Regions from separate parts of the Halomonas sp. YLGW01 genome, predicted to be linked through region 3. Evidence: predicted binding sites of a transcription regulator. Region 3 holds the regulator's gene; each other region holds the start of a gene.
The links. Region 3 encodes sigma-54, which starts transcription at its own class of promoters, with help from an activator protein. Its sites were predicted from a motif close to TGGCACNNNNNTTGCTNT; they were not measured.

Region 1 (7,807 bases), 970 kb from region 3:
CGCGCAGCTTGAAGCATCGCTTTCCGCCCCCCATAGTTCCTAACTTGGTAATTAAGGACTTCAAAGCAAAAGCTGGAATCTTGCTGACTATTATTCATGTTCTGATACGTTCTGGCTGCCATACGATATGCAATATCAGGCACTGCAGCATCTGGCCCATGAGTTTCTATTATCCCTTCCCTCCCATCCATGTAATAATGATATAGAGCAGCTTTCATAAACCCTTTGCCAGAACCAAATGCTTTTAACAAAAGAAGAAAAACAACCAGCGCAGCAACAAAACCCCCTATATAGAGCACTACCCTTCTCCTTTACAGTTCCTTGTTAAGTTAACCAGCAGCATAGATTAGATTTGCCTAAGCCACCACCCGATACTCGGGCAATGGTCGTCGTTAGCATTCACACTCCCTTGACCGATGCAGGGGAAATGCCGGGTACGTAGCTGTAGCTCGATCTCGGATAATAGTCGTCTGCTAGGAGAGGGCAGCCTAGCCAATCGGTTTACCCGTTACCAAAACCTCTACGGAGAGGGTGAGCCCCTAGTCCTAGCCGAAGCTATTAACTTTGAGATATTGTGGGTCTCTAAAGACACAACTTTAACAGGTTGTGCCCGCCGGCGGCGGCCACCTCCAGCGCCCGGCGAGCCTGGTGCTGGCCGCGCACCTCGGCGAGATCGGCACCGATCACCGCCGGTGGCAGGGGAGCGGCCAGGCGATGGGGCGTCAGTGGCGCCTGCTTGACCAGATGCGCCACCACCTCGAGCAGATGATCGGCGGGCAGGACCTCGAGCCCGCCGGCGAGCGCCGCCTCGTCCGCGTTGGCCCGCGGCACGATCAGCTTGCGACCCCGAGCACGGGTGGCGAGCGCCACCGGCAGCACGCCGGGTACCAGACGCAGGCGACCATCGAGCGCCAGCTCGCCGAGGCACTCGAGATCGGTCAAGGACTCGGCGGGCAGCTGGCCGGAAGCCACCAGGATGCCCAGCGCGATCGGCAGATCGAAGCGCCCGCCTTCCTTGGGCAGATCAGCGGGCGCCAGATTGAGGGTGATGCGGCGGGTGTTGGGGAATTCGAGCTGGGAATTGATCAGGGCGCTGCGCACCCGTTCGCGGCTTTCCTTGACCGCGGTCTCCGGCAGGCCCACCAGGGTCAGGCCCGGCAGGCCATTGGCCAGGTGGACCTCGACCAGCACTTCCGGGGCCTCGAGGCCGAGGCTCGCCCGGCTCGAGATGATCGCCAGTGTCATACGCGTTCCTTGCGTAGCTCAGTGTCGTCTCCTAGACACTAGCCTAGGACACGCCGGCCTGTCGCCGACGCGCCCGGAAAGACGCCAACGCTAGGACCGGCCCGAGGTCGGCTTGTCGTCACCCGCCTTGCGGTCCTCGCCGCTTGCCTTACCACTTACCTTGCCGCTTTCCTCACCCTCTGCCTCAGGCCCGGCGTTGGCGGCAGCGGTGCCGGTGTCTGGCTGCTCTGTCCGCGCTGTCGACGCCTCGGCCGGGGCCGGCTCGGCCGCCAGAGAAGACTCGCTGGTGGTCGAGGCGCCCTGATCGAGGGCAGCCTCCAGCGCCGCGACCTGCTTCTCCAGTCCCTCGACCCGTGAGCGGGTACGCTGCAGCACATCCATCAGGATGTCGAAGTCCTCGCGGGTCACCAGCTCCATGCGCTCGAAGGCGCCCCGTACCACCTGCTGCACGCCGCGCTGCAGCTCCTCCGGCGCATGGGAGGCGCCCTGCAGACGCTCGCCGAGCTGCTGGGCCAGACGGCTGATTCGATCGTTCGTCACCATGGGTCGCACTCCTGTCGGTCAATATCGATGGCTGGATACAGGATACGCAAGGCCGCGCGATCACGCATGCCATGCGGGCCCTCACGACCGGTCCAACCCCGCCTCCTTCCCGCGCCGCCCCGGTCGCGCACCCTCCCGGCGCACCGCCGCGATGCATTGGCACCATATTAGTGCGCCCCCGGATGCCAGACTGCGCCACCTCGACGCCGCCACCGCTCGCCGCTCTCTCAATTGACTGATTTATTGATTTTTTTTCTATCTTGGCACGCTACCCGCTAACCCTGAGATACGCACCACCCAAGCCAGCACGCCACCGACAACCCCTTTCAGTGGGAGACACGGAATGAAACTCATCACTGCCATCATCAAGCCCTTCAAGCTCGACGATGTCCGCGAGGCCCTCGCCGACAATGGCGTTCAGGGCATCACCGTGACCGAGGTCAAGGGCTTCGGCCGCCAGAAGGGGCACACCGAGCTCTACCGCGGCGCCGAGTACGTGGTCGACTTCCTGCCCAAGGTGAAGGTCGAGATCGCCGTCGACGACTCACGGCTCGAAAGCGTTCTCGAGGCCATTCGCAACGCTGCCAACAGCGGCAAGATCGGCGACGGCAAGCTGTTCGTCACCCCGCTGGAGGACGTGATCCGCATCCGCACCGGCGAACGTGGCGCCGACGCGGTCTGAGGTGACCCGACGCAGGGCCCTGGCAACAACTTAACCCCATAACGCGAGTACCACCGTCAGCGTCACAACGACAAAGGCAACGCTGGCCCAGGAGAGTACCCATGATCGAACTTTCAGAGCTGACTTACGCGCTCGATACCTTCTACTTCCTCATCTGCGGCGTGCTGGTGATGTGGATGGCCGCCGGCTTCGCGATGCTCGAGGCGGGCCTTGTCCGTTCCAAGAACACCGCCGAGATCCTGACCAAGAACATCGCCCTGTTCGCGATCGCCTGCACCATGTACCTGCTGATCGGCTACTACATCATGTATTCCAGCAGTGCCGGCGGCTTCCTGCCGAACCTGGGCTTCCTGATCGGCAGCGAGAACACCCTGGACGCCATCACCGGCGGCGGTGACGACGCGCCCTATTACTCCATGCGCTCCGACTTCTTCTTCCAGGTGGTGTTCGTGGCGACCGCCATGTCCATCGTCTCCGGCGCCGTGGCCGAACGCATGAAGCTGTGGGCCTTCCTCGCCTTCGCGGTGGTCATGACCGGCTTCATCTATCCGGTATCCGGCTTCTGGACCTGGGGCGGCGGTTGGCTGTCCGAGGTCGGCTACTCCGACTACGCCGGTTCCGGCATCGTGCACATGGCCGGTGCGGCCGCGGCACTCGCTGGCGTGCTGGTGCTGGGTCCGCGCAAGGGCAAGTACGGCAAGGACGGCTCCATCTACGCCATCCCGGGCGCCAACCTGCCGCTGGCCACCATCGGTACCTTCATCCTGTGGATGGGCTGGTTCGGCTTCAACGGCGGCTCCGAGCTGAAGATGTCCGATGCCTCTTCCGCCAACAATGTGGCTCAGGTATTCGTCAACACCAATGCCGCGGCGGCCGGCGGCGTGATCGCCGCCCTGATCCTGGCCAAGCTGTGGTTCCGCAAGGCCGACCTGACCATGTGCCTGAACGGCGCCCTGGCCGGCCTCGTCGCCATCACCGCCGACCCGCTGTCGCCCTCCGCACTGGGTGCCGCCTTCATCGGTGCCATCGGTGGCCTGATCGTGGTGCTGTCCATCGTCAGCCTCGACAAGCTCAAGCTCGATGACCCGGTCGGCGCCATCTCGGTGCACGGTGTGGTCGGCATCTGGGGCGTCCTGGCCGTGCCGCTGTCCAACGACGGGGCCTCCTTCGGCGCCCAGATCATCGGCATCATCGGCATCTTCGCCTGGGTCTTCCTGGCCAGCCTGGTGGTGTGGCTGATCCTCAAGGCCATCATGGGCGTACGAGTCAGCGAAGAAGAAGAATACGAAGGCGTCGACCTGGCCGAGTGCGGCCTGGAAGCCTACCCCGAGTTCTACGTCGCCAAGAAGTGAGGCGACACACCGAGTGAGCTGGCGTGCTCCCCTGGCCCCCTAACGGGGGCCTTTTTTATTCCCGCCCGGTGCGGTGTATGCTTGAGGGCATGCTCGCGGGATCTGTCGCGTCGCCTGCCCCCGGCGGCCACCGCGCCCCTACCACCGAATGCAAGGAGAATGACCATGAAGCTGGTGACCGCCATCATCAAGCCGTTCAAGCTCGACGACGTCCGGGAAGCGCTTTCCGAGATTGGCGTGCAGGGCATCACCGTCACCGAGGTCAAGGGCTTCGGCCGTCAGAAGGGCCACACCGAGCTGTACCGCGGCGCCGAGTATGTGGTCGACTTCCTGCCCAAGGTGAAGCTCGAGGTAGCGGTGGACGATGCCATGGCCGAACAGGTGATCGACTCCATCACCCAGGTGGCCAACACCGGCAAGATCGGCGATGGCAAGATCTTCGTCTCGCCGCTGGAGCAGGTGATTCGTATCCGCACCGGCGAGAAGGACAAGGACGCCGTCTAAGCTCGAAGCTCGAAGCTCGAAGCTCGAAGCTCGAAGCTCGAAGCTCGAAGCTCGAAGCTCGAAGCTCGAAGCTCGAAGCTCGAAGCTCGATCAGCCTGACGCTGCCCTTACCCATGAAAAACCCCGTGGCCAAGGCCACGGGGTTTTCTTTCGCCTTCCCGCCGCTGAGCGGCGCTCTTCAAGCGTCTCAGGCTTACTTCTCGACGAAGGCTCGCTCGATCACGTAGTCGCCGGGCTCGCCCAGGCGCGGCGAGATCTTGAAGCCCAGGTCGTCGAGCAGGGCGCTGGATTCGTCCAGCATCGCCGGGCTGCCGCAGATCATGGCGCGGTCCTGCTTCGGGTCCAGCGGCGGCAGGCCGGTGTCCTCGGCGAGCTTACCGCTGCGGATATGATCGGTCAGGCGACCCTGGGTGTGGAAGGCCTCGCGGGTCACCGTCGGGTAGTAGACCAGCTTCTCGGCGATCTCCTCGCCCAGGTATTCGTGCGCCGGCAGGTCCTTGGTGATGAAGTCGGCATAGGCAAGTTCGCTGACGGTGCGCACGCCGTGGATAAGCACGATCTTCTCGAAGCGCTCGTAGACCTCCGGGTCCTGGATCAGGCTCATGAAGGGCGCGAGGCCGGTGCCGGTGGACAGCAGGTAGAGGTTGCGGCCCGGCAGCAGGTCATCGGTGACCAGGGTGCCGGTGGGCTTGCGGCTGACCATGATCTGATCGCCGACCTCGAGGTGCTGCAGGCGCGAGGTCAGGGGACCGTCGGGCACCTTGATGCTGAAGAACTCGAGGTGATCCTCGTAGTTCGGGCTGGCGATGGAGTAGGCGCGCATCAGCGGCTTGCCCTCGACCTCGAGGCCGATCATCACGAACTGACCGTTCTTGAAGCGCAGGCTGCGTTCGCGGGTGGTCTTGAAACTGAACAGGGTGTCGTTCCAGTGATGGACGCTCAGGACTTCTTCCAGGGCAAACTTGCTCATGACCGGCTCCTTAGATTCCCGAGACGCGAATCGTCTTATATTCCAAAGACGAATAACGTCGCCGAAGATTTTGATGATTGAATTCTAAGAGCCGACAACCTATCTGTTAAATGGTTTGTATGGATAACACTTATCTATAATGTAGATATACCCCGCTACCGAGAGTGACCATGCGCTATACCCTGCGCCAGCTCGAAGTCTTCGTCGCCGTCGCCCAGCACGAGAGCGTCTCCCGGGCCGCCCGGGAGCTTTCACTGTCACAGTCGGCGGCCAGCACCGCGCTTGCCGAGCTGGAGCGCCAGTTCGACTGCCAGCTGCTCGACCGAGTCGGCAAGCGCCTCAAGCTCAACGCCCTGGGCTTCCAGCTACTGCCCAAGGCGGTAGCGCTACTCGACCGAGGCGAGGAGATCGAGGAATTGCTGCGCGGCCAGCACGGCATCGGCTCGCTGGACGTCGGCGCCACCCTGACCATCGGCAACTACCTGGCCACCCTGCTGGTCAGCGACTTCCTCAAGGCGCACCCGGACAGCCGGGTGCGTCTGCAGGTGGGCAACACCCAGAGCATCATCGAACGGGTGGCGCAACATGAGCTGGACCTGGGACTGATCGAGGGCGACTGCCAGCACGAGGCGCTGGTGATGCAGCCCTGGGTGGAGGATGAGCTGGTGGTGTTCTGTGCGCCTCATCACCCCCTGGCGGGAAGCGGCGCGCTGGACATGGATCGCCTGCTGCGCGAGGACTGGATCATGCGCGAGCAGGGGTCGGGGACCCGCTTGACCCTGGAGCACGCCGCCCGCCATCGCCGTGGCCGCTTCAACATCCTGCTGGAGCTGGAGCACACCGAGGGCATCAAGCGAGCGGTGGAGTCCGGGCTCGGCATCGGCTGCGTGTCGCGCCTGGCGTTGCGCGATGCCTTCCGCCGGGGCAGCCTGGTGGCGCTTCCCACCCCGGAGCTCGACCTGCGCCGCCAGTTCTCCTTCATCTGGCATCGCCACAAGTACCTGACCACCGGCATGCGCGAATACCTCAAGCTGTGCCGGCAGATGACCGCCGGCATCCAGCGCAGCGACCAGATTCCCCTGCCCGTCACCCCATGAGCGGCGCCTCGCCGGGGGCCGCGATCAGCGCTGTCCGGGTGAGGCCAGGGCCGGCCGCTCGGTTTTCTCGCGCAGGGTGAAGCCGGCCACCGCCTCGGCCAGACGATCCGCCTGATCCTTCAGCTGCTCGGCGGCGGTGGTGGATTCCTCGACCAGAGCGGCGTTCTGCTGGGTCATGCGGTCGAGTTCCGAGACCGCGACGTTGACCTGGCCGATACCGTCGCTCTGCTCGCCGGTGGCGGCGGTGATCTCGCCCAGCACGTCGGTCACTCGCGTCACGCTTTGAACGATCTCCTCCATGGTCTCGCCGGCGGCGCGCACCTGGGCGGCGCCTTCCTCGGTGCGCGCACTCGAGGTATCGATCAGGCCCTTGATCTGCTTGGCGGCGGAGGCCGAGCGACTCGCCAGCTGGCGCACCTCGCCGGCCACCACCGCGAAGCCGCGGCCCTGCTCACCGGCCCGGGCCGCCTCCACCGAGGCGTTCAGCGCCAGGAGGTTGGTCTGGAAGGCGATGCCGTCCATCACCGTAACGATCTCGCTGATCTGGGCCGCGGAGTCGCGGATGCCCTGCATGGTATCGACCACCTGGCCGACCGCCTCGCCGCCGCGACGGGCGACCTGGGAGGCGGACTCGCTAAGGCCGTTGGCCTGGCGAGACGACTCGGCGGTGTGCTCGACGGTGCTGGTGATCTCTTCCATCGAGGCCGAGGTCTGCTGCAGGCTCGAGGCGGCGTTCTCGGTGCGCCGGGACAGATCCTGGCCGCCGTCGGCGATCTCGGTGGCGGCAATACGCACCGATTCGCTGCTGTCGCGCACGTCGAGCAATACGTCGTTCATCTTGGCGACGAAAGCATTGAACTGGGTGGCGAGTTCGGCGGCCTCGTTGCGCCCCCGCACCGGCAAGCGGGCGGTCAGGTCGCCCTCGCCGGAGGCGATGTCGCCCATGCGCTCGGCGAGCTGGCGCAGCGGCCGGGCGATGCTGCCGCCGACCATCCAGATCGCCAGCAAGCCCAGCAGGGCAATCACCAGCCCCATCAGGGCCATGCCGACCAGATCCGCCTGACGCTTCTCGGCGAGCTGGCCGCGCAACTCGATGAGCCCCGCCATCACCACCTGTTCAGGCAGGCGAATCGACAGCACCCAGGTCTCCTCGCTGCCGCCGATGGTGAAGGGCCAGGTCAGCTCGAAGCGCTCACGCTCGACGTTATAGGCGTATTGCACCCCGCTTTGCTGAGCGGCATTCAGCTGCGCGGCCAGGGCGTCACCAAGCACCGCCTCGGCTGACTGCCCCAGCTTACCGGGATGCCCAGTGGAGCCGACCATCACCCCCCGAGAAGCCATCAGTGCCATGCTACCGGCGCCGTCATACAAGTCGGCATTGGCCTTCTCGAGCCAGCCCTGGATGAAATCGACG
Region 2 (7,807 bases), 1.3 Mb from region 3:
TCTCGTCGTTACCCGAGGCGCGCATGTTGTCGAGCTTCTTGGCCTTGGTCGGGTTGACCACCATGTCATCGGCGCGGTTGTTGATGCCGATCAGCATGCCCTCGTAGACCTCGGTGCCGTGCTCGACGATCAGCTTGCCGCGATCCTGCAGGGCGAAGAGGGCATAGGCCAGAGCCTTGCCGGGCACCATGGAGACCAGCACGCCGTTGCGCCGCTCGATGGAAGCGTCGGGCTTGAGCTCGCCGTAGTGGTCGAAGCGGCTGGTGAGGATGCCGGTGCCGGAGGTCAGGGTCAGGAACTGACCACGGAAGCCGATCAGGCCCCGCGCCGGGATGATGAAGTCCAGGCGCACGCGGCCCTTGCCGTCCGGGTTCATGTTGGTCAGCTCGCCCTTGCGGTAGCCGAGCTCTTCCATGATGGAGCCCTGATGCTCCTCCTCACAGTCGATGATGACCTCTTCGTACGGCTCCTGCTTGACGCCGTCGACCTCACGGATGATGACCTCGGGGCGGCCCACGGCCAGCTCGAAGCCTTCGCGACGCATGCTCTCGATCAGCACCGAGAGGTGCAGTTCGCCGCGGCCGGAGACCTTGAACTTCTCGGGCGTCTCGCCCTGCTCGACACGCAGCGCCACGTTGTGGATCAGCTCCTGGTCGAGGCGATCCTTGATGTTGCGGCTGGTGACGTACTTGCCGTCGCGGCCGGCCATCGGCGAGTCGTTGACCTGGAAGGTCATGGACACGGTCGGCTCGTCGACGGACAGCGCCGGCAGCGCCTCGACGGCGGCCGGGTCACAGATGGTGTCGGAGATCGCCAGGGCATCGATGCCGGTGATGCAGACGATGTCGCCGGCGGTGGCCTGCTCGGTCTGCACGCGCTCCAGACCCATGTGGGTCATCACCTGGCCGATCTTGCCCTTGCGGGTGCTGCCTTCCTTGGTGATGACGCTGACCTGCTGGCCCGGGCTGATGGCACCGCGCTTGATGCGGCCAAGGCCGATGACGCCGACGTAGCTGTTGTAGTCCAGCGCCGAGACCTGCATCTGCAGCGGACCGTCGAGCTCGACCTTGGGCGGCTCGACGATATCGACGATGGCGCGGAACATCGGCGTCATGTCGTCGGCGAGCTCTTCCGGCTCTTCACCGGCGATGCCGTTGAGGGCCGAGCAGTAGATGATCGGGAAGTCGAGCTGCTCGTCGCTGGCGCCGAGGTTGTCGAACAGATCGAAGATCTGGTCGATGACCCAGTCCGGGCGCGCGCCCGGGCGGTCGATCTTGTTGACCACGACGATCGGCTTGAGGCCCTGATCGAAGGCCTTCTGGGTCACGAAGCGGGTCTGGGGCATCGGGCCATCGACGGCATCGACCATCAGCAGCACGGAATCGACCATCGACATCACGCGCTCGACCTCGCCGCCGAAGTCGGCGTGTCCCGGCGTGTCCACGATGTTGATGTGGTAGTCCTTCTCGTCCTTGGCATCGTGCCAGCGGATCGCGGTGTTCTTGGCCAGGATGGTGATACCGCGTTCCTTTTCCTGGTCGTTGGAGTCCATGATCCGCTCCTGACCTTCGGCCTTGCGGTCGAGGGTGCCTGACTGGCTGAGGAGCTTGTCGACCAGGGTCGTCTTGCCGTGGTCAACGTGGGCGATGATGGCGATGTTGCGAAGATTCTCGATCACGAAGGGATCCTGCTGCGAAAATTGGGCGACATTATAGTATCCGGGCCGGTGCGGCTACCAGCGCTATGCGCGAATTCACGCGGCCGATAGCCCCAAGTCCTTGATCTCCAGCCCTGGATGCCCGGGCCTGCCGGCCCGACATGCACATGACATCCGGCATGGCGGGCCCGTTCGGCGCTGGCCGCACGACGCAGATGCTGTGCAGATGCTGTCGTCGCCCCAGTGTGAGGGGCCTGGCGGTGAGTCTGGCAGGGCGCGAGGGGGATCCGGGGATACTCTCTCGTTGCTTGTCGTTGCTGCTGGTTTGAGGGTGTCCGCGGGATTATAGCGGTACTTCCACGATGCGCGCGTGACAGGCACGCAGACGCTCCACCAGGTCTTCGTGGGCGGTGCTGTCGAGGGCGGGGTCGAAGCCCCCGATGCGCTCGAACCACTGGCGGGCGACGCACAGGGTACCGGGTGGTCGGGAGACATGCCACAGCCGCCGCAGGTTCGTCAGCAGGGCAGGGCTATGCGGCTGGAAGATCACTGCGTCCCACGCCTGGTGATCGAGCAGCTGGTTGACCCGGTCGAGCCAGTCGCTGCGTAGTCGCCCGTGGGGCGAGAGAAAGACCAGGATGGTGGCCGAGTTGGTACGGGCGGCGGCGTTGCCGCGAGCGCCGATGGTGTCCTGGTCGCAGGCCGTGAAGCGTCCCCCGAAGCGCCGGCTGAGAGCCGTCAGGCGAGCCTCATCGGTGGGGCCGATGACCAGGATGTCGACCCGCGACGGGTGTCGTCTCGCTGCCTCGCTGAGGGTCGCCAGGCAGCGTGGCAGGTGGGCGCCCAGGAGCGTGGAATCGACAATGATGCTGTAGGCATTCATCTGCAGCGACGCTCCTGAGTGAACGAGGGCGGCCGACCTCGGGGAGGGCGCAGTGCAGAGAGGAGTGCCGCCACCTCCAGGCAGTCAGATCATGCCGGGGCCATTGTTGTGTAATAAAGTGTAGCTTTTGGTTTCCCTGGGTATCAATAACCTCTTTTCCTGATATGGCGGCCCGCAGGGCCCGGCGAGGACTCATCCAAACTGGTGGGCAGGCTAAACACAGGGGGCGGTGCCGGCGGCGATCTATCATGGTGCATTAATGGTTTGCTCTGTTCTATTTTGGTGCACAAGCCGGAGTGAACGATCCCTGCCAGGCGCCGAAATCGCCGGGCTTTAACCGCTGCCTCTTTGCGATGCACTTGAAAAACTCTTTTTTATCAATTGGTTGTTGATTTTTCTGTGGCGTGGTGCGCCATTTTGGCACGTCCCCTGCATTATTCTCCCCAAGTGACATGACGCAGTGACATGACGCGATTCATGTCCTGTATCGGCGGCCATGGGCCTCTCGCCTCTGGCATGGTACAAACGAGGCGTTTCATTTCGCCGCCGAGGCGAAACGCAGCTCGAAGGACCTCGCCGGACACACACGCCAATCACAAGAGCCATCGCTCATCCTCTGGAGGACACCATGTCTGATAAGACCCTCGCACTGATCGAAGAACACGACATCAAGTGGGTTGACCTGCGCTTCACCGATACCATCGGCAAGGAGCAGCATGTCACCATTCCGGCCAGCTCCGTGGATGAGGAGTTCTTCGACAACGGTCAGATGTTCGACGGTTCCTCCATCTCTGGCTGGAAGGGCATCAACGAGTCCGACATGATCCTGCGTCCGGAAGACGGCAGCGCCTACCTGGACCCGTTCACCGAAGACGCTACCCTGGTACTGCGCTGCGACATCATCGAGCCGGCCACCATGCAGGGCTACGAGCGTGATCCGCGCTCCATCGCCAAGCGCGCCGAGGCCTACCTGCAGTCCACTGGCCTTGGCGACACCGCCTTCTTCGGCCCGGAGCCTGAGTTCTTCATCTTCGACGAGGTGCACTGGAAGTCCGACATCCAGGGCGCGATGTACAAGATCACTTCCGAGGAAGGTGCCTGGGCCACCGACAGTGCCGTCGAAGGCGGCAACCTGGGCCACCGTCCGCGGGTCAAGGGCGGCTACTTCCCGGTTCCGCCGGTGGACAGCTTCCACGACATGCGCGGCGCCATGTGCAACACCCTGGAAGCCATCGGCCAGAGCGTCGAGGTGCATCACCACGAGGTCTCCAACGCCGGCCAGAACGAGATCGGGGTCAAGTTCAACACCCTGGTCAAGAAGGCCGACGAAGTGCAGTCCATGAAGTACGTGATCCACAACGTGGCGCACGCCTATGGCAAGACGGCCACCTTCATGCCCAAGCCGCTGGTCGGTGACAACGGCTCCGGCATGCACGTCCACCAGTCCTTCTGGAAGGACGGCGTCAACCAGTTCGCCGGCGACGAGTACGCGGGCCTGTCCGAAATGGCGCTCTACTACATCGGCGGCATCATCAAGCACGCCCGTGCGCTGAACGCCTTCACCAACGCCTCCACCAACTCCTACAAGCGTCTGGTGCCGGGCTTCGAGGCGCCGGTGATGCTGGCCTATTCGGCTCGCAACCGCTCCGCCTCCATCCGTATCCCCTACACCGCCAGCCCGAAGGGCAAGCGTGTCGAGGCCCGCTTCCCGGACCCGACCGCCAACCCGTACCTGTGCTTCGCGGCGATGCTGATGGCCGGTATCGATGGCATCAAGAACAAGATCCATCCGGGCGATGCCATGGACAAGAACCTCTATGACCTGCCGCCGGAAGAGGGCAAGGCCATCCCGACCGTCGCCGAGAGCCTGGACCAGGCGCTGGCGGCGCTGGACGCCGATCGCGGCTTCCTGACCGAGGGTGGCGTCTTCACCGATGACATGATCGATGCCTACATCGAACTCAAGGAAGAGGACGTCGAGCGTCTGCGCATGACCACGCATCCGATCGAGTTCGACATGTACTACAGCTGCTAACGACAGCTGCTGATCGACGCCTGCCGGCCCTGTCGGCAAGCGTTGGCCAATCGGCTCAAGGGGACCGCTCACGCGGTCCCCTTTTTGGTTACACTCGAGGTAGTCAGCAGCGGACACCGCCGGTGGGCGGCATAGCCAGCAGCCAGGGAGAGCAAGCGATGCGAGGAGCTAGAAGGACGGCGGGAGTCCTGTTGATGGCCGTGTTAATGCCGTCGGTGCAGGCCGCCACGGTGTATCGCCACGTCGATGAGCAGGGCAACGTCAGCTACTCCGACCGCCCGCAGCAGGGGGAGGCGGTCGAGCTGGCGCCGCTGACCGTGGTGCCTGCGCCGCGCGCCTCCTCAACGTTCACCGGTCGCGACACCGCCAAGGCGGCTACGCCGTCGCCACCCTTCCTGCCCTATTCCACCTTCCGCATTGCGTCTCCCGGCGACGAGCAGACCCTGCCGACGGGCTATGCCGGCAATGTCCAGGTCGAGGTCGCCATCGAGCCGGCCCTGCGGGAGGATCATCGGGTGCGCCTGCTCCTCGATGGTCGGCTCAGTCAGTCGGCCCTGCACTCCGACGCCTTCATGCTCACCAATCTGGACCGAGGCGAGCACCAGTTGGTCGCAGAGCTGCTGGATGCCGATGGCCGCGTGCGCCATCGTAGTGAGCCGGTCACCCTCTTCGTGCAGCGCGCCAGCGTCAACCTGCCTCGCAATCCCCAGTAACGCCCCTCGGACTCCAGTCAGCTCCCCCCGGTCACCCGGTGCCTCCTGCCCGATGGGCGTGGCGCTGGGTGATCGTGATGGTCCTCGTTCACGAGACGGATGGCTGAGACCCCGGGGCTCGTGCTCGCGCCGATTCGATGCCGCCGGTTCGATGACAGGCGCCGACCCTCGCGGCGTCGTGAGGCGTGCAGTGAGGCGACACCAGGACTCGTTCTGCACTAATATGGTGCACATGTGCGGTCGCCATGGTCTGCCAGGGCCGGCGTGACCGCCTCGGCAAGGCTGGCGCGCTTCTTGCAGAGCAATAGGAAATGCTGACCGAGTGAAGGGCACCATGTATCAACGTCTGCTGGAGCACCTGAGTGCCGCCGTCCTGCTGCTGGATGGTGGTCTTCGGGTGCGCTGGATGAATCCCGCCGCCGAGGCGCTGCTGGCCGTCAGCCTCAAGCGGGTTCACGGCACCTGTCTCGAACCGCTGGAGGGCATCGACGGCGCCATCGCCGAGGTGCTGTGCAAGGCCCGCGATGAGCTGCATCCCTTCACCCAGCGGGAGGCGGTGCTGACCACCGGCAGCGGTGAGGTGGTCACCGCCGACTTCACGGTCACGCCGCTGTCGCAGCAGGAGCTGCTGCTCGAGATCGAGCCCCGCGACCGCCTGATGCGCATCTCCCGGGAGGAGGCGCTGATTGCCCGCCAGCAGACCATCAAGACCCTGACCCGCGGACTGGCGCACGAGATCAAGAATCCCCTGGGGGGCATCCGAGGGGCCGCCCAGCTGCTGGAGCGCGATCTGCCGGACCCGTCGCTTGCGGAGTTCACCCGCATCATCGTCGAGGAGGCGGACCGCCTGCGCGATCTGGTCGATCGCATGCTCGGTCCCAACCAGCCGGTTCATGATGCGCTGTTCAACATTCACAAGGTGCTCGAGCGGGTGCGCTCCCTGATCGTCGCCGAACACCCGGACGTGCAGCTGGTGCGCGACTACGACCCCAGCCTGCCGGAGCTTGTGGGGGACGAGGCGCGGATGATCCAGGCGGTGCTCAACATCGCCCGCAACGCCGTCGAGGCCATGGGCGAGGCCGGCACCGAGGCCCCGCGCCTGACCCTGCGCACCCGCGCCCGGCGCCAGTTCACCCTCGGCTCCGAGCGCCATCGGCTGGTCTGCGAGGTGGCGATCATCGACAACGGCCCGGGAGTCCCCGAGTCGCTGCGCGAGACCCTGTTCTTCCCGATGGTCTCCGGCCGCGCCGAGGGCAGTGGCCTGGGGCTGTCCATCGCCCAGTCCATCCTGCACAAGCATCAGGGGCTGATCGAGTGCGACAGCGAGCCGGGCGCCACCGAATTCCGGTTGCTGGTGCCGCTGGATGCCTCGTCTTCCCGTTCGGAGGACCGGCCATGAGGGTTTCTACCGTTCTTATCACTGCTCACGCCCCGACCCTGCTGGAGGCATCATGACCGACCCCGCGCGTATCGTTATCGTCGACGACGACCGTGCCATCCGTTGGGTACTGGAGCGCTCCCTGGCGCAGCCGGACCTGGCGGTCGAAAGCTTCGAACGCGCCGATGCGGCGCTGGCCAGTCTGGAGGCCTCGCCCCCCGACGTGCTGGTCACCGACATCCGCATGCCGGGGCTCGATGGCCTCGAGCTGATGGCCAGGGTCCGCGAGCGCCATCCGAACATGCCGGTGATCGTGATGACCGCTCATTCGGATCTCGACAGCGCCGTGGCCTCCTACCAGGGCGGCGCCTTCGAATACCTGCCGAAGCCCTTCGACGTCGACGAGGCCCTGGCCCTGGTGCGTCGCGCCGTGGCCCATGCCCGGGAGCGTCAGCGCCCGGCCGAGGCACCGGTCGGGCTGAGCGCCGAGATCATCGGCGAGGCGCCGGCCATGCAGGAGGTGTTTCGCGCCATCGGCCGGCTCTCCCACTCGCATATCACCGTGCTGATCAACGGCGAATCCGGTACCGGCAAGGAGCGGGTCGCCCAGGCCCTTCATCAGCACAGCCCCCGGGCCGGACAGCCCTTCATCGCCCTGAACATGGCCGCGATACCCAAGGACCTGATGGAGTCCGAGCTGTTCGGCCACGAGAAGGGCGCCTTCACCGGCGCCGCCGCCCAGCGTCGCGGACGCTTCGAGCAGGCCGACGGGGGCACCCTGTTCCTCGACGAGATCGGCGACATGCCGCCGGATACCCAGACCCGCCTCTTGCGGGTGCTGGCCGACGGCGAGTTCTATCGGGTCGGGGGCCATGTATCGGTCAAGGCCGACGTGCGCATCATCGCCGCCACCCACCAGAACCTCGAGACCCTGGTCAGCGACGGTCGCTTCCGCGAGGACCTGTTCCATCGCCTCAACGTGATCCGCGTGCACCTGCCGACCCTGGCCGAGCGCCGGGAGGACATCCCGCGCCTCACCCAGCACTTCCTGGCCGAGGCGGCCAAGGAGCTGGCCACCGAGACCAAGGTGCTGACCCCGGAGGCCGAGGCGCACCTCACCCGTCTGCCCTGGCCCGGCAAC
Region 3 (7,807 bases):
TGGTCGCCATCGGCACCAGCCTGCCGGAACTCGGCGCCTGCGTGGCCAGCGCCCTGAAGCGACACCACGATATCGCCATCGGCAACGTCATCGGCTCGAACCTGTTCAACATGCTGGCGGTGCTGCCGATGCCCGGCCTGCTCGCCCCGGGCCCGGTCGATGCCCACGCCATCAGCCGCGACTATCCCACCATGCTGCTGCTGACCCTACTGCTCGGCAGCTGGCTGTTGTGGCAGCGCCGCGGCACCCTGGGCCGCCTCCCCGGCGCCCTGCTGGTGCTGATCTATGTCGGCTACCTGGGCCTACTGCTCCAGTCCAGCCTCACGGGCGCTTGAGCGACACCTGACAACGGGCAACAATTTCCCCATGACTGATGCACAAGATTCGGCCTATCGGGCCAGCGCGCGCCGCACCCTGGGTATCGAACGCGATGCCATCGAGGCCCTCGAGGCCCGTATCGACGCCGGCTTCGACCGCGCCTGCGAGCTGCTGCTCGGCTGCTCGGGCCGCGTGGTGGTCACCGGCATGGGCAAGTCCGGCCATGTCGGCGGCAAGATCGCAGCGACGCTCGCCAGCACCGGCACCCCGGCCTTCTTCGTCCACCCAGGCGAGGCCAGCCATGGCGATCTGGGCATGATCACGCCCGGCGACGTGGTGCTGGCACTGTCCAACTCCGGCGAGACTGCCGAGGTGACCGCCCTGCTGCCGCTGCTCAAGCGCATGGATGTGCCGCTGATCAGCATGACCGGCCGCCCCGATTCGACGCTGGCCCGCCACGCCGAGGCCCACCTCGATGCCGGCGTCGAACGTGAGGCCTGCCCACTGGACCTGGCACCGACCGCCTCCACCACCGCCGCCCTGGTGCTGGGCGATGCCCTGGCGGTGGCACTGCTCGAGGCCCGCGGCTTCACCGCCGAGGACTTCGCCCTCTCGCATCCCGGCGGTAGCCTGGGACGACGACTGCTGCTTACCGTGGGCGACCTGATGCATCAGGGCGACCGCCTGCCACAGGTGCCGTTGGGCAGCCCGCTGCGCGACGCCTTGATCGAGATCACGCGCCAGGGACTCGGCTTCACCTGCGTGATCGCCCCGGACGGTCGCCTCGCCGGTGTCTACACCGACGGCGACCTGCGCCGCACCCTCGACCAGCATAGCGATCTGCACGCCCTGCGCGTCGAAGAGGTCATGACCTCTCCCGGCAAGCGCACCCAGGCCGACGTGCTTGCGGCCGAAGCGGTGCGTATCATGGAAGAGAGCCGCATCAGCGCGCTGGCCGTGGTCGACGGAGAAAGCCGCCCGGTCGGCGCCCTGCACATGCACGACCTGCTGAGAAGCGGCGTCATCTAAGGAGTTGTCATGTCACCCGATTCACCGCTCGCCCCGACGCTTGCCGATCGCGCACGAAAAGTCAGGCTGCTGGCCCTGGACGTGGACGGCGTTCTCACCGACGGCCGCCTCTATTTCCAGGCCGACGGCATCGAGATCAAGGCCTTTCACACCCAGGACGGCCATGGCATCAAGCTGCTGCGCCAGGCCGGCGTCGAGGTCGCCCTGATCACCGGCCGCGAATCGCCGATGGTCACCCAGCGCGCCGCCGCCCTGGGGATCGAGCACGTCTTCCAGCACCGGGACGACAAGCTCACCGCCCTGCGCGAACTGACCCAAAGCCTCGGTCTCGAGCTTGAGCAGGCCGCCTACTGTGGCGATGACCTTCAGGATCTGGCCGCCATCCAAGCGGCCGGCCTCGGCATCACCGTACCCAACGCGCCGCCCTACATGCGTCGCGAGGCCGACTGGGTCACCGAACGCAGCGGCGGCCACGGGGCCGTGCGCGATATCTGCGACACCCTGCTGGAGAGCCAGGGCCATTGGGCCGCGGTGATGGACCGATACAGCCTAGATGCCACGGATCGCGGTCGGCCCTGATGGCACTGCGCCTGCCCCGCCCCTCGCCCCGCGTCTGGCTAGCCCTGCTGCTGGTCGCCCTGGGTGCCGTGCTGACGCTCGTCGAGCAGCGTGACGTGCGCGCGCCGGGGCCGGTGCCTACCGACAGCGCCGGTGAGCCCGACTTCTACCTCGAGGGCGTGACCCTGACCCGCTTCGATGCCCAGGGGCGCCCGCATCAGCGCCTGGAGACACCGCGCCTGGTTCACACCCCTCACGACGACACGACCCGCGCCGACACGCCCCGGACGCGCCTGCTCGATGACGACGGGGAACTGTGGCGGGCCAGCGGCCGACAAGGCACCCTCGGCCCCGGCGGCAACCCGCTGGTGCTGAGCGGTGCGGCCCACCTGGAATCCCCCGGCGAGGGCTGGCAACTGAACACCGAGACCCTGAACATCGACACCGACACCAATCATGCCTGGAGCGACAGCGAGGCGCGCATCACTCAGTCCTCGCAGCGCGTGCGCGGCGACAGGCTGGATGTCTGGTTCGACGACGACCGGCTGCAGCTGACCGGCAACGTACGCGGTTTTCACCCCCCCGAGGAGCAAGCCCCATGACGCGACGCGACCTTACCCGCCGGGCTCTTGGCCTGCTGCTGCCCGCCCTGCTGAGCCTGATCACGCTGCCGGCCATGGCCCTCGACGGCGATGCCAGCGCCCCCATCGAGATCGTCGCCGATCGCCTCGAGCTCGACGACCAGGCCGGCACCGCCGTCTACAGCGGCGACGTCGACATGCGCCAGGGCAGCATGCAGCTGACCGGCCAGCGCGTCACCATCTCCCGCACCGATCAGGGCGAGGTCTCCCGCGTACGCGCCACCGGCGAGCGAGCCTACATCGAACAGCAGCCGAGCCCCGAGGCGCCCCTCGTCAAGGGCTGGGGACGCACCATCGTCTACCATACCCTCGAGCGGCGGGTGGAGCTGATCGACCAGGCGGAACTTCACCGTGGCCGGGACAGATTCAGCGGCGCCAGGGTCGACTACTACCTGGATCGCCGCCTGGTCGAAGCCGACAGCGGCGTCGACAACGATGGCGAGACACGCCAGCGCGTGCGCATGACCCTGACTCCCCAGCAATAAGGCTCCCCATGAAGACCCTCAGCGTTCAGCATCTGGCCAAGAGCTACAAGCGACGTCGCGTGGTCAAGGACATTAGCCTGTCCATCGACCAGGGCCAGATCGTCGGCCTGCTGGGCCCCAACGGTGCCGGCAAGACCACCTCCTTCTACATGATCGTCGGCCTGGTACGCGCCGATGCCGGCACGGTCCATATCGACGACCGGGACCTGTCCCGGGCCGCCATGCACGAGCGCGCCCTGGCCGGCATCGGCTATCTGCCCCAGGAAGCCTCGATCTTTCGCAAACTGTCGGTCACCGACAACATCATGGCCATCCTGGAGACCCGCCGGGACCTGGACCGCGACGGCCGCCGAGCACGCCTGGAGGAGCTCCTGAACGAGTTCCACATCACCCATATTCGCGACAATACCGGCATGAGCTTGTCGGGCGGCGAGCGGCGTCGGGTCGAAATCGCCAGAGCCCTGGCCACCGAACCGGCCTTCATCCTGCTGGACGAACCCTTCGCCGGCGTCGACCCGATCTCGGTCTCCGACATCAAGTCGATCATCCGCGCCCTGCGCGACCGGGGCATCGGCGTGCTAATCACCGACCACAACGTGCGCGAGACCCTGGACATCTGTGACAGCGCCTATATCGTCGGCGACGGCGAGATCATCGCCGCAGGCAATGCCGAGGCCATCCTCGCCAATCAGAAGGTCCGAGACGTCTATCTCGGCGAGGATTTCCGGCTCTAGCCTCGACCCGGCGACTCGGGAGGCCTTGGTCGCCTCCCTACCCCGCTCCCTCGCTCCCAACCCCGCAGCGAGCAGGCGCTACCCCCTGAGCGGCACGAAAGTTGCGCATGGCACGCTTATTGCTAATAAATCATCACCAACGGCTTGCACGGCCTCCGGTCAACGGCTAAGTTAGTCATTCCATTTCTGCCTGACACGCGCCTTGCCATGGTCATGAAACCCTCGTTGCAACTCCGCGTCGGCACCCAGCTGACCATGACGCCCCAGCTTCAGCAGGCCATCGCGCTGTTGCAGCTCTCGACCCTGGACCTGCGCCAGGAGATCCAGCAGGCACTGGAAACCAATCCGATGCTGGAACTCGACGAGGCTTACGGCGAGCAGGACGTCGCCGAACCCCGCGAGGACGACTGGTCCACCGAGATCCCCAGCGAGCTGTCGACAGACAGCGACTGGTCCGACACCTACCAGGACATGGCGGCGCCGAGCGGCAGCGCGGAAGGCCCCGACCTCGACCGCAACGCCATCGGCGTAAGCCTGCACGATCACCTCGCCTGGCAACTGGCCATGGCCGATGTCAGCGATACCGAGCGCCAGATTGCCGAGAGCCTGATCGACGCGGTCACTCCCAGCGGCTATCTCGAGGGAGGCCTCGACGACCTGACTCAGGGCCTGCGTGCCCAGGGCCTCGACGGCCTCAAGACCGGCGACGTCGAGCGGGTGCTGCTGCGCGTGCAGCAGTTCGAACCGACCGGCGTCTTTGCGCGCGATCTGCGTGAATGCCTGCTGCTGCAGCTGGGCGCCCTGCCGCCGGACCTACCCCTGCTGCCCCAGGCCAAGCGCCTGGTGCGCCAGTTTCTGGAGGCCCTCGCCGGCGATGATCGCAAGCTGCTCAAGCGCCGGCTGCGGCTGGACGACGCCCAGCTCGACCAGGTGATTGCGCTCATTCGGACGCTGGACCCTCGCCCGGGCCAGGCCTTCGACAGCACGGGCAGTGACTACGTGATTCCCGACCTGATCGCCCGCCACACCCAGGAAGGCTGGCGCATCGAGCTCAATTCGGAGGCGCTGCCGCGGATGCGCATCCAGCCGGATTATGCCGCCCTGATCCGCCGGGCCGACAAGAGCGACGACAACACCTTCATGAAGCAGCACCTGCAGGAGGCACGCTGGCTGATCAAGAGCCTGTCGAGCCGCAATGACACCCTGCTGCGGGTGGGGCGCGAGATCATGGCCCGCCAGATCGACTTCCTCGAGCGGGGCGAGGAGGCCATGAAACCGCTGATCCTCGCCGACATCGCCACCAAGGTCGAGATGCACGAGTCGACCATCTCGCGGGTCACTACCCAGAAGTTCATTCATACGCCACGGGGCGTCTTCGAGCTGAAATACTTCTTCTCGAGCCAGGTCGGCGGTGACAGTGGCGACGCCCACTCCAGCACCGCCATTCGGGCTCGCCTGAAGAAGCTGATCGGCAGCGAGCCGCCGCGCAAGCCTCTCTCCGACAGCAAACTGGTCGACCTACTGGCCGAAAGCGGTATCCAGGTCGCCAGACGAACCGTGGCCAAGTATCGCGAAGCGATGGGCATCCCGCCGTCCAGCGAGCGCAAGCGACTCTCCTGATGTCGTGTGAAATGCCTGTTTTCAAGGCATAACCCATTGACTAAGCGTGGAAAAATCACCGAAAGTAGCTGCGTTGGAAAAGCGCCAAGCGAAGGGGTATGCAGGGCGCTAAAAAGGGTTACAATCGATTGGCCAACCGCAGGATAAGGAGCGTGCCATGCAAGTCAACATCACCGGCCATCACGTCGAACTGACCGACGCATTGCGTGACTATGTGAACGAGAAGCTCGCCCGCCTGGAGCGTCATTACGACAACATCACCACGGTTCAGGCCACCCTTTCCGTCGAGAAAGAGCGCCAGCAGGCCTCCTGCACCCTGCATGCCGCCGGTGCCGAACTGCATGCCGAAGCGGAAGACGTCGACATGTACGCCGCGATCGACGCCCTCGCCGACAAGCTCGACCGTCAGCTTGTCAAACACAAGGAAAAAGCCCAGGCGCGCGCCCAAGGCGCAGGCGCTCGCTGACATCATGACGTTGGAATCCATCCTGCCCCCGAGCGCGCCCTGTTCGGTGTGCCCGGGGGAAGCAAGAAGCGGGTGCTGGAGTTCTTCAGCACCTTCATCGCCCAGAACACGCCCAGCCTCGATAGCCAGGAGGTCTTCAGTCGCCTGATCGGCCGCGAGCGGCTAGGCAGCACCGGCATCGGTCACGGCGTCGCCATCCCGCATGCGCGCAACCCGCACTGCAAGTCTCCCCTGGCCGGCTTCCTCAAGCTCAGCGAGCCCGTCGACTTCGATGCCATCGACGGCGAGCCCGTCGATCTGGTCTTCGTGTTGCTGGTCCCGGAAGAAGCCGATGACGCCCACCTCGCCCTGCTCGGCCAGGTCGCGGCGGTCATGAACGACCCCGAGACACGCCAGCGGCTGCGCAACAGCGAGACGCAGCGCCAGCTCTATGACATCCTGCTGGAGGCGATTCGCCGCCACGCCAGTGATGGCCGCTCCGCCTGACCCCCAATCGGCGCCACGCCATCACCGCAACGATGCCCCTCGCCCACTGACCCGGTAAGCAGGAGACCCTCATGCAGCTCGTGATCATCAGCGGCCGCTCCGGCTCCGGCAAGTCGATCGCCCTCCAGGCGCTGGAAGACCTGGGCTACTACGCGATCGACAACCTGCCCGCCATGCTGCTGGATTCCCTGGTCGACGAGCTGCAACGCGACGCCAGTCGGCGCGCCTCCAGCGCCGTGAGCATCGATGCCCGCAACCTGCCCCATGCCCTGGAGCGCTTCCCGACGCTGCTCTCCGACCTACAGGCGCGCGGCATCCAGTGTCAGGTGGTCTACCTGACCGCCGACTCGAAGATCCTGCTCGAGCGCTACTCGGCCACTCGCCGTCGCCACCCGCTGACGCGGGACAGCCAGATGACCCTCGCCGAGGCCATCGACAGCGAGGAAGCCGCCCTCGCCGAGATCCTGGATCTCGCCGACCTGGTCATCGACACCTCCCGTCTGTCGGTCCACGACCTGCGCGGCCGCATCGCCGAGCAGGTGGCCCAGCATCGCGATCGGCAGATGACCCTGACCTTCGAGTCCTTCGGCTTCAAGGGCGGCGTACCGCTGGATGCCGACACCGTCTTCGATGCCCGCTGCCTCCCCAACCCTTACTGGGATCCTCGGCTGCGTCAATCCACCGGCCGCGACCGGGAAATTATCGAGTTTCTCGAAAGCTACGAGGACGTCGAACGCCTGGCCGGTGACATCATCGACTGGCTGACCCGCTGGCTGCCGGCCTACCAGGCCAGCCACCGCAGTTACATGACGGTGGCCATCGGCTGCACCGGCGGCCAGCATCGCTCGGTCTACCTGGCCGAGCGACTGGCCAACCACTTCGCCGAACACCACCCCGGCGTGCGTCTCCGCCACCGGGAGCTCGGCATCCATACCGCCGTGCCCCAGGCTCAAATGGACAGCAGGGACGCTGATGGCCATGCCAAGACGTGAACTCACCCTCATCAATAAGCGGGGCCTGCATGCCCGCGCCGCCACCAAGCTGGTGCAATGCTGTCAGGCCTACCAGGCCCGCGTCATCGTCAGCCACCAGGGCCGAGAGGCCGACGCCGCCAACGTCATGGCGCTGCTGATGCTCGCCGCCCCCTACGGCAGCGAGCTGGAGATACGGGCCGAGGGCGACGAGGCCGAGGCCGCGCTGGCCGCCCTGGTGGCCCTGATCGAGGCGCGCTTCGACGAGGATGGCTGAGCGTTCGCCCGCCTCCATGGCGCTGGCGCCCTCCTGATCATCTCGCAGCAAAAGAGCCACCCCTCGGGGTGGCTCTTTTATGGGTGGAGCGCAAGGGTGGTGACTTCGCCGCCTGCCGCCCGATGCCGGCCGCCATGCGATGCCGAGCGCCATGCAGGAGGCGACCCGGCGCCGAGTGGTCAGCCGCCGGCGATGGTCATCTCGTCGATCAACCAGCTGCCG

Region 1: the regulator sigma-54 is predicted to act here: its motif matches at 2,050-2,067, upstream of IEJ03_RS00425 (P-II family nitrogen regulator).
Region 2: the regulator sigma-54 is predicted to act here: its motif matches at 5,572-5,589, upstream of glnL (nitrogen regulation protein NR(II)).

The regions. Positions count from the first base shown of each region.
Region 1 covers NZ_CP062005.1:88,943-96,749, reverse strand. The annotation lists gene IEJ03_RS00440 (hypothetical protein) at 1-299, opposite strand, end outside; partial or broken gene IEJ03_RS00435 (magnesium chelatase domain-containing protein) at 598-1,245, opposite strand; partial or broken gene IEJ03_RS15850 (accessory factor UbiK family protein) at 1,549-1,788, opposite strand; gene IEJ03_RS00425 (P-II family nitrogen regulator) at 2,132-2,470, shown strand; gene IEJ03_RS00420 (ammonium transporter) at 2,572-3,822, shown strand; gene glnK (P-II family nitrogen regulator) at 3,988-4,326, shown strand; gene IEJ03_RS00410 (ferredoxin--NADP reductase) at 4,520-5,296, opposite strand; gene IEJ03_RS00405 (LysR family transcriptional regulator) at 5,467-6,393, shown strand; gene IEJ03_RS00400 (methyl-accepting chemotaxis protein) at 6,418-7,807, opposite strand, start outside.
Region 2 covers NZ_CP062005.1:3,242,220-3,250,026, reverse strand. The annotation lists gene typA (translational GTPase TypA) at 1-1,678, opposite strand, end outside; gene IEJ03_RS14845 (hypothetical protein) at 2,001-2,540, opposite strand; gene glnA (glutamate--ammonia ligase) at 3,169-4,575, shown strand; gene IEJ03_RS14835 (DUF4124 domain-containing protein) at 4,770-5,288, shown strand; gene glnL (nitrogen regulation protein NR(II)) at 5,623-6,687, shown strand; gene glnG (nitrogen regulation protein NR(I)) at 6,740-7,807, shown strand, end outside.
Region 3 covers NZ_CP062005.1:1,059,031-1,066,837, reverse strand. The annotation lists gene IEJ03_RS04965 (calcium/sodium antiporter) at 1-335, shown strand, start outside; gene IEJ03_RS04960 (KpsF/GutQ family sugar-phosphate isomerase) at 367-1,347, shown strand; gene IEJ03_RS04955 (HAD hydrolase family protein) at 1,357-1,926, shown strand; gene lptC (LPS export ABC transporter periplasmic protein LptC) at 1,926-2,507, shown strand; gene lptA (lipopolysaccharide transport periplasmic protein LptA) at 2,504-3,031, shown strand; gene lptB (LPS export ABC transporter ATP-binding protein) at 3,040-3,765, shown strand; gene IEJ03_RS04935 (RNA polymerase factor sigma-54) at 3,973-5,385, shown strand; gene raiA (ribosome-associated translation inhibitor RaiA) at 5,543-5,851, shown strand; partial or broken gene ptsN (PTS IIA-like nitrogen regulatory protein PtsN) at 5,856-6,337, shown strand; gene rapZ (RNase adapter RapZ) at 6,409-7,329, shown strand; gene IEJ03_RS04915 (HPr family phosphocarrier protein) at 7,316-7,585, shown strand; gene pmbA (metalloprotease PmbA) at 7,765-7,807, opposite strand, start outside.